DNA from 2 places in the Nocardioides daedukensis genome. Region 1 is predicted to be linked to the other one. Evidence: riboswitches for the same ligand, from Rfam matches in the RefSeq annotation. Region 1 holds a riboswitch; the other holds the start of a gene.
What was found. Region 1 has a riboswitch for thiamine pyrophosphate ahead of BJ980_RS16430 (thiamine phosphate synthase). Riboswitches for the same ligand answer to the same signal wherever they lie in the genome.
Positions count from the first base shown of each region.

Region 2: linked by a shared signal. The riboswitch ahead of BJ980_RS09425 (thiamine ABC transporter substrate-binding protein) and the one ahead of BJ980_RS16430 (thiamine phosphate synthase) in region 1 are both predicted to bind thiamine pyrophosphate.

Region 1 is NZ_JACCAA010000001.1:3,373,154-3,377,563, reverse strand. Features, by position in the region: gene BJ980_RS16445 (thiazole synthase) at 1-650, opposite strand, end outside; gene thiS (sulfur carrier protein ThiS) at 647-838, opposite strand; gene BJ980_RS16435 (FAD-dependent oxidoreductase) at 832-1,848, opposite strand; gene BJ980_RS16430 (thiamine phosphate synthase) at 1,848-2,426, opposite strand; TPP riboswitch at 2,424-2,534, opposite strand; gene BJ980_RS16425 (HNH endonuclease signature motif containing protein) at 2,691-4,410, shown strand, end outside.
Region 2 is NZ_JACCAA010000001.1:1,888,213-1,892,622, forward strand. Features, by position in the region: gene BJ980_RS19280 (ABC transporter permease) at 1-1,381, opposite strand, end outside; gene BJ980_RS09425 (thiamine ABC transporter substrate-binding protein) at 1,357-2,418, opposite strand; TPP riboswitch at 2,414-2,523, opposite strand; gene BJ980_RS09430 (class F sortase) at 2,674-3,294, shown strand; gene BJ980_RS09435 (oxidoreductase) at 3,298-4,410, opposite strand, start outside.

The sequences.
Region 1 (4,410 bases):
GCCATCGCCACCGGGTCTTCGGCCCTGGTGATCGCGCTCGCTGCCAGCACCGCGGAACATCCCAGCTCCATGGCCAGCGCGGCATCGGAGGCGGTGCCGATGCCCGCATCCAGGACGACGGGTACGTCGACCGCCGCCACCACCGATTCGATGGCGTGCGGGTTCAGGATTCCCAGCCCGGAACCGATCGGCGAGCCCAACGGCATCACTGCGGCGCACCCCGCGTCAGCAAGCCTGCGGGCCAGCACCGGGTCGTCGTTGGTGTAGGGCAGGACGGTGAATCCCTTGCGGACAAGGGATTCGGCGGCCTCGAGGAGCTGGGTTCCGTCCGGCATCAGGTTGGTCTCGTCACCGATCACCTCGAGCTTGATCCAGTCGGTCCCGAGCGCCTCCCGCGCCAGCTCGGCGGTCAGGATCGCCTCGCGGGCGCTCAGGCAACCGGCGGTGTTGGGCAGCACCGGGACGCCCAGGCGACGGATCGTCGACAGCGGCCCACCCGCGGCGAGTGACGACGTACGCCGCATGCTCACCGTGACCAGTGCCGGCTCGGCGGCCTCGATGATCGGTGCCAGCAGTGCGGCGTTCGGCAGGCCACCGCTGCCCAGGAGGAGGTGGGAGTCGAACGCGCGACCGGCGATCTGGAGAGTCATCCGCCCTGCACCGCCGTCACGATCTCGATCCGGTCCCCGGAGACGAGGCGTCGGTCCGCGATCCTGGGTTGCGGCACGACCTCGCCGTTGAGGGCCACCGCAGTTCCGCGGCGCTCGGTGGGCAGGAGTGCGGTGAGGGGTGTCCCGTCGGCCACTTCCGTGGCGGCTCCGTTGAGGGTGATCAGCATGGATTTCCTTCCTGGCTTGACGATTCGAAGCGAGATGGGTCGAGTGCGGAATCGGGTGGCGCGCCCTCGACGGCGTCCGCGACCAGCTGCGCGGCGAGAGGGGCGAGAAGTACGCCGTGCCGGAACAGACCGGCGGCAAGGACGACGTCGTCGCGTCCCGGCGCGCGCCCGATCAGCGGGAGGTGGTCCGGACTGGCCGGCCTGTCCCGGGCGATCGCCTCGGTGAAGGTGGCCCGGTCCAGGCCCGACAGGAGGGTGCGTGCGTCCTCGATGAGCGCGTGGATCCCGCCGAGCGTCACCTCGGGTGGGGCGTCGTGCTCCTCGCTGGTGGCACCGATGACGATGCCGCCTCCGGTGCGCGGCACGACATAGACCTGACGTCCACGCACCCAGCCCCTGACCGTGCGGGTGGGCGGGTCGACACAGTGGCCGCGGATGATCTCGCCACGCACACCGCGGACCAGGTGCGACCAGGGCTGCGGGAGATGCGCGCCCGTGGCGAGCACCATCTTCTCCGCACCGAAGGCCTCCGCGCCGATGTCGGGAACGACGTCGACCCGACGGCGCAGGGCGCCGACCACCGCGCGTGGGTCGACGCTGTGGTCGTCGGCCAGCAGGAGTCCGCCAGCGACCCGTGGGTGCAGTCGGGGTTCGAGGGCGCGCACGGCCGTGTTGCCGAGCAGCTCGGCCGTGCCCAGGAGCCGGGCCTGACGTTCGACCTGCTGCAGGTCCCCGCGGTCATGGCCGACGAGCAGGGTGCCGGTGCGATGCACGGCCACGCCGAGCCGCTCGGCGTACTCCGCCCACAACGCCATGCTCCGCAGCCCCAGCCGCAGGATCTCCTCCTCGCCGTGCCAGACCTCGCTGCTCGGGCTGAGCATCCCGGCAGCGGCATGCGACGCCCCGGCACCCGGGGTCGGGTCGATGACGGTGACTTCGTGCCCGCGGCGGGCGAGCTCGTCGGCGACGGAGAGGCCGATGATGCCCGCGCCGCGCACCAGCACCCGCATCAGGACACGGCTTCGACGAGTTCCCTTGCGGCACGTAGTGGGTCCAGATGTCGCCAGATGGCACCGATCGCGGCCACGCCGTGTGCTCCGGCCCGGCGTGCGGCCCCGGCGGTGGTGGCGTCGATGCCACCGATGGCGATCAGCGGCAGGATTCCGGAGGCCTCGCGCAGCGCATTCACGCCCAGCGGGTCCGGCAGGCCGGTCTTCGTCGTGGTGGCGAAGATCGGTCCGAAGCCCGCATAGTCCGCTCCGTCGGCCCGGGCCTGCCTGACTTGGCGAGCGCTGCGGCAGGTGGCGCCGATCAACAGGCGTGGCGCCAACTGTCGGGCGGCGGCGACCGGAAGGTCCGAGGCCCCGAGATGTACGCCGTGAGCTCCCGCGGCGAGGGCCACGTCGAGGCGATCGTTGACCACCACACAGGCCCCGGTGGCCAGGGCGGACTCGGTCGCGGTGCGGAGCTCGCGGGTGGAGGCGGCCTTGGCGCGGACCTGGAACCCGTCCACTCCGAGCGCTGCCATCTCGGGCAGCAGGGTGAGGTCATCTGTGGTGTCGACCAGGCAAAAAAGTCGTGCAAGCACGGAACTGCTCCTCGCTTCCTGCGCCGGCATTACCCGGATCAGGTTCTACGGTCGGAGCGGCTTCAGCCCCATCTCAGCCCGCTGCCGCGAGCACCCGTGGTGGATTTGCCCCGACGATAGCGCAGGGGCTGGCGCCGGTCACGGCTGGTAGTTGAGGGGCACTGACCCGCGGCCACAAAACTTTCTTCGATTGGTGTCCACAGTTCGGGATATTGGCGCTGTTTCGGGGCTTCGTTGTCGGTGCTGCCTGATTGAGTTCTAGTCATGAACAACACCGCAGCCGCCACCACGTTCGGGGTCGAGGACCTCGACGGTGCTGCGCTGTGTTCAGAGGTCTCCGGGCTCTCGCGAGACGCCCTCGCAATCGCGGCACGGCGCTACGCGGTGGCCCACCAGTGGTGCATCACCCACCCGCTCCTCGATGACGGCGACGCTGCCACGTTCGGTGACGTCAGGCTGCCGGGCCTGTCCGGATGCGACTCCCGCGTCGGCGGCGAAGGAACACCCGGTGTAGCGGTCTTCGCCGTCGAGGCCTACGCCGCCACCGCAGGCCTGTCCACCGGAACCGCGGCACAGATCCTCTCCGACGCCCTCGACCTACAGCACCGCCTGCCACGCACCTGGGCCCGAGTCGTGGCACTGGAGCTGCCGGTCTGGACCGCGGCCCAGATCGCCCGCGACACCACCCGGCTCTCCCACAACTGCGTCAACTGGATCGACCAGCAGCTCGACGGACGGGGATCGTATGGGTGGAAGCAGATCCAGTTCGTCATCCGGCAAGCCATCGCCACCTTCCACCCCGAACTGATGAAGAAGGCCGAGACCGGCAAGGACGACTGGGACGTGCGCGTGAACCACGACGCCGGCTACGCGCCCGGCACCTCACGACTGGACGCGATCGGGGACAGCCTCGACCTGGAAAAGTTCCACCAGCTGATCAACGACGAAGCCACCACCCTCGGTCGCCTGGGTGACCCCGACACCCACGCCCAACGCAAAGCCAAAGCACTCGGCGTCATCGCCGACCGGCACGCCACCTGCCAGGACACCCTCGACCTCAGCGCCAGCGACCAGGCCGACGGAGGAGCGGGTGATCGAGCAGGGCGAGCAACGAGCCCGGACAGTCGAGACCACACCCCCAACCCCACTGCACAAGAGTCCGACGGTGCTGCCGGTCTGCAGCGCAGCCCGCTCACTCCCGAGGACTGCCCAGCCGACTACACCAAGGATGCGGTCCTCGACGCGATGGCCACAGCCCGAGCCGCAGCAGAAACAGCCGGGAAAGAGACTGGATCTGGCCGCCGCAGCCCTTCCGCGAACGGCACCTCCGATGGCCGCGACGCAGGCGGCCAGGGACATGCACCCAACGGTGGCCTGGCCGCCGCACTCGCCGATGCACAAGCCACCGCAGAAGCTGCCTTCGACGCCGCAGCCGCAGCCCGCGCCGCCTCCGTGGCGGCCGGATTCGGCGACCCGATCCACCCCACCACCGGCGCACCGCTCCCCGCGACCCGGTCCTACGTCACCGCCAAGCTCCACCTCCACTTCACCCTCGCCGACATCATCCGCACCCTGCGCGGCGACCTCGACCCCGACACGAAAGTGGTCGACGCCGGCAGGCTCGGAGCCCAGCTCCTGAGCCTCGTCCAGGACTGGCTGTCCCGGCTCGGATCAAACGCCCGGATCACACCCGTGATCGACCTGACCGAAGCCTGGGCCGTCGACCAGCACAACCCACCCGAGCGGATGCGCGAACAGGTCCAGCTCCGCGACCAACACTGCGTCTTCCCCTACTGCACCATCACCGCCAACCGCACCGACCTCGACCACATCGACGCCTACGACCCCCACGGTCCACCCGGGCAGACCAACCCCGACAACCTCGCCTGCCTGTGCAGGAGCCACCACCGGATGAAAACCTTCGCCGGCTGGACCTACCGGCGCGAACCCGACGGGTCCTACCACTGGAGCGACCCCTACGAAC
Region 2 (4,410 bases), 1.5 Mb from region 1:
GCAGCGCGCGCAACGGCGAGGCACCCAGCGAGTTCGCGGCCTGTCGTTGCCGGTCGTCGATGCCGGCCAGCACCGGCACCAGGGTCCGGACCACCAGTGGCAGCGCCACCAGTGCCTGCGCGATCGGCACCAGCAGGGCCGAGTCGCGGAAGTTCACCGGTGGCTCGTCGAGGGTGATCAGGAAGCCGAAGCCCAGGGTCACCGCGGACACACCCAGCGGCAGCATGAAGAAACCGTCGAGCACACCGCGCATTCGGCGCTCGGCCGTCGAGTGCGAGCGACGGGTGACGATCACCGAGACCAGCAGGCCCAGCAGCAACGCCATCCAGGTCGCGTCGACCGCGGTGCGCAGCGAGTTGAGCAGCGCGTCGAGGACAGATGCTTCGACCAGGCTGCCCTCCCCCACCGTGCCCAGCGAGCGATAGTTCCCCAGTCCCCATCCCCCCTGCACCCGGAACGAGCCGGCCACCAGGTCGAGGACCGGTGCGGTCACCAGGAGCATTCCCAGCCCCATGATCCCCAGCGCCGGGAGGTCGCGACGACGGATCGCCACGGGTGCGACCGCTCGACGCTCCACCGACGTGCCACTGCCCGAACGCGCGCGGTGTGCGGCGTACAACAGGAGGGTGACGACCACGAGCTGAAGCAGGCACAGCGCCGCGGCCGCCGGCAGGTCGAAGAGGGTCGTGGTGAGCAGGTAGACCTCGGTCTCGATCGTCGCGTAGCGCAACCCGCCGAGGATCAGCACGACGCCGAACGCCGTCGCGCAGAAGAGGAAGACCACGCTGGCCGCCGAGATGATCGAGCCGCGCAGTGCGGGCAGGGTCGCGGTCCGGAAGACCTGCCACGGCGTCGCGCCGAGGGCGGCGGCCGCCTCACCGGATCGCGGGTCGAGTCCCTCCCAGGCGGTACCGACGGTGCGCACCACCACGGCCAGGTTGAAGAAGACCATCGCGGCGATGATCGCTACCGGGGTGCCCTCCAGGTCGAGGGCCGCGAGCGGGCCACCCAGCAGGTGCTTGAAGGCGATGCCGACCACGACGGTGGGCAGCACGAACGGCACCAGGAAGAGCGCACGCAACACGGTGCGACCCGGGAAGCGGAGCCGGTGCAGGACGTATGCCGTGGGGATGCCGAGGGCGAGCGTGGCCAGGGTGGCGACGCTCGCCGACCAGACGGTGAACCACAGGACGCGTCCGACCCGGGGCCGGCCCAGCACCTCGAGCACCGCAAAGGGCGAGAAGTCGCCGTCGGGCCACAGGCCCAGGGCGAGCATCCCGCTGACGGGGAGCACGAAGAAGACGCCCATCACCAGGACCGGCACGAGTGCCAGCCCGGCAAGGGCGCTCAGTCTTCTCAACGGCTGGTGATGTCCGTCCACTCGGAGAGCCAGGCGGACCTGTTCTCGGCGATCTCTGCGGGCGGCACCGTGTAGGGATCGCTCGGCTGCTCGGCGAACTTCTCCCACGCCTCGGGCAGGGCGACGCTGTCGTCGACCGGGAAGACGTACATGCTGTCCGGCAGGGCCTTCTGCACGTCCTCGCTGAGCAGGAAGTCGATCAACGCGCGCGCACCCTCGGGGTTGTCCGCGTTGGCCAGGACGCCGGCATATTCGACCTGCTCGAAGCAGGTGTCGAGCAGGGCTGCGGTCGTCGTCGTGCCGTCATCGGTGACGGTGAAGGCCGGCGAGGTGTCGTAGGAGACCACGATCGGGCGCTTGCCCTTGTCGCTGGCTCCGGTGAAGTCACCCTCGTAGGCGTCGCTCCAGCCCTGGGTCAGCTTGGCCCCGTTGGCCATCAGCTTCTTCCAGTACGCCGGCCACTGGTCGCCGTACTCCGCGATCGTGGCGAGCAGGAACGCCATCCCCGGTGTGCTGGTCGACGCGCCGGGGATGACGAAGAGGTCCTTGTACGCCGGCTCGGTGAGGTCGGCGAGCCGCTTGGGCGCCTTCAGGTCCTTCTCGGCGAACCAGTCGAGGTCGACGTTCACGCAGACCGATCCGTGGTCGACCGGGACCATCATCTCGGCGCCCTCGCCCTGGATCCGCAGGCTCTCCGCGCCAGCCGGCAGCTCGGGCTCGTAGGCCTCGAAGACCTTCTCCTCGATCGCCCGGGAGGCGAAGGTGTTGTCCACACCGAAGGCGACGTCGCCGGTGGGGTTGTTCCGGTTCAGCGCGAGCTCGTTGGTGAGCGTCCCGCCGTCGCCGGCCGCCTTCACCTTGAGCTGGTGGCCGGAGTCCTCCTCGAACTGCTCGATGAGCTCCTTGGGCAGGTTGAAGGACGAGTGGGTGACCAGGGTGACGGTGCTGCCGCCCTCGTCGTCGTCTCCGCCCCCGACGAGCGAACAGGACGACAGCGTCGCAGTCGCCAGGAGGGTGGCTGTGGCCGTGGACAGTGCAGTGCGCAGCGCGCGGTTCATCGTTTCTCCGACTCCCTTCGCCGGTGCTAACCGGATCAGGTCCTGAGGGTCTGCGGCGGTTCCGCACTCTCAGCCCTCCGTCGGAGGGCTCCCCTGTCTGTGCTTGGCAATCTACCCGGTCGGCGACTCCGCGTTTGCGACACCCCGCGACGTGGGGCAGTGTGTGATGAACCGGCACCGCGGCCGGGCCACCTGGGGAGGGGCCAGACAGATGAACAGAAAAATGAACGGTCAGCTGAACGGGTACTGCGCACAATGACTCGCACCGCTCGGGCCTACGCCGTGGCAGCCGTGATCGCCCTCGCCCTGCTGATCGGACTGGCCGTGGCCGTCAACCCGTTCGGGGACGACTCCGCGTCGCCGCCCGGCTCCGTCGCACCCACCGCGTCCGCGACCCCGAGCCTGGCCCCCACCCCGAGTGTGCGGCCGCGCACCGCCACCGGGCCCGGCAGACCCGATCGCATCCTGATCCCGGCCCTCGAGGTCGACTCGCCCGTGGTCCCGATCCGGTCCAAGAACCGGGTGCTCGACCCGCCGGCCGATGCCAACGTGATCGGGTGGTGGAGCGAGGGCGCCAGGCCCGGCGCGAAGCGCGGCTCCGCGCTGGTCACCGGGCACACCATCCACACCGGCGCCGGCGCCCTCAAGGACCTGGAGAACCTCAAGGACGGTGACGCGGTCAGCGTGCACACCGACAAGGGCAACATCGACTACGTCGTCGAGGACGTCCGAGTGCTCACCAAGGAGGAGCTCGCCGCCCAGGCGGAGACCCTCTTCGACCAGACCAGCGAGGCGCGCCTGGTGGTGATCACCTGCGAGGACTGGGACGGCTCGTCCTGGCAGAGCAACGTCGTGGTCACCGCACTGCCCAGCTGAGCCTCACCGCCCGGCGAGCACCGGGCAGTGCGTCCCACCGATCGCATAGATGGTCGGCATGCACCGGTTGCAGTGGATGCACGCGCCGGCTCCGCCGACCTCCCCGGCCAGCCTGTTGACCAGTCCCGGCTCGAAGAGGAGCGCGCGTCCCATCGCGACGTAGTCGAAGCCGAGCTCCATCGCCTTCTCGATCGTGGCGCGCTCGTTGATCCCACCGAGCAGCATCAGCGGCATCTGGACCGCCTCGCGGAACTGGAGCGCCTTCTCGAGGAAGTAGGCCTCCTCGAAGGGATATTCCTTGAGGAAGCCCTTGCCGACGGTCCGCATCCCCCATCGCACCGGGAGCGGCATCGACGCGGCGAACTCCTTGAGCGGGACGCCGCCACGGAAGAGGTACATCGGGTTCATCAGGGAGCTGCCGCCGGTGAGCTGCAGCGCGTCGAGGGTCCCGTCGGACTCCAGCATCTGCGCGAGCTCGATGCCCTCGGGGGTGGTCAGGCCGCCCTTGAACCCGTCGCTGAGGCTGCTCTTGGCGATCACCGCGACCTCGTCGCCGACCTCGTCACGGACCGCCTGGGCGACTTGGCGTGCCAGGCGGGCACGGTTCTCCAGCGAACCGCCCCAACGGTCCTTGCGCCGGTTGAGGGCGGGGGCGAGGAAGGAGGAGATCAGATAGCTGTGGCTCATGTGCACCTCGAGCACGTCGAACCCGGCGTCGACCAGGATGCGCGCGGAGGCGGCGTACTGCTTGGTGATCCTGGCCAGGTCGGCCTCGCTGGCGGTGCGGATCATCTGCATCGACAGCGGGCTGGGCATCCGGCTGGCGGCAAGGGCGTGTACGCCGTTGGAGCGGCCGTTGGCGACCGGCCCGGCGTGGCCGAGTTGGGCGGAGATCGCCCCGCCTTCGGCGTGCACCGCGTCGGCCAGGCGGGCCAGGCCGGGCGCGGTGCGTGGACCGATCACCAGCTGCTCGGCGTGGGTGCGGCCCTCCGGAGCGACGGCGCAGTAGGCGACCGTGGTCAGTCCGACTCCGCCGGCGGCCATGGTGCGGTGGAAGTCGATGAGCGCATCGGAGACGACCCCGTCGGGGGTGCGCCCCTCGAAGGTCGCGGCCTT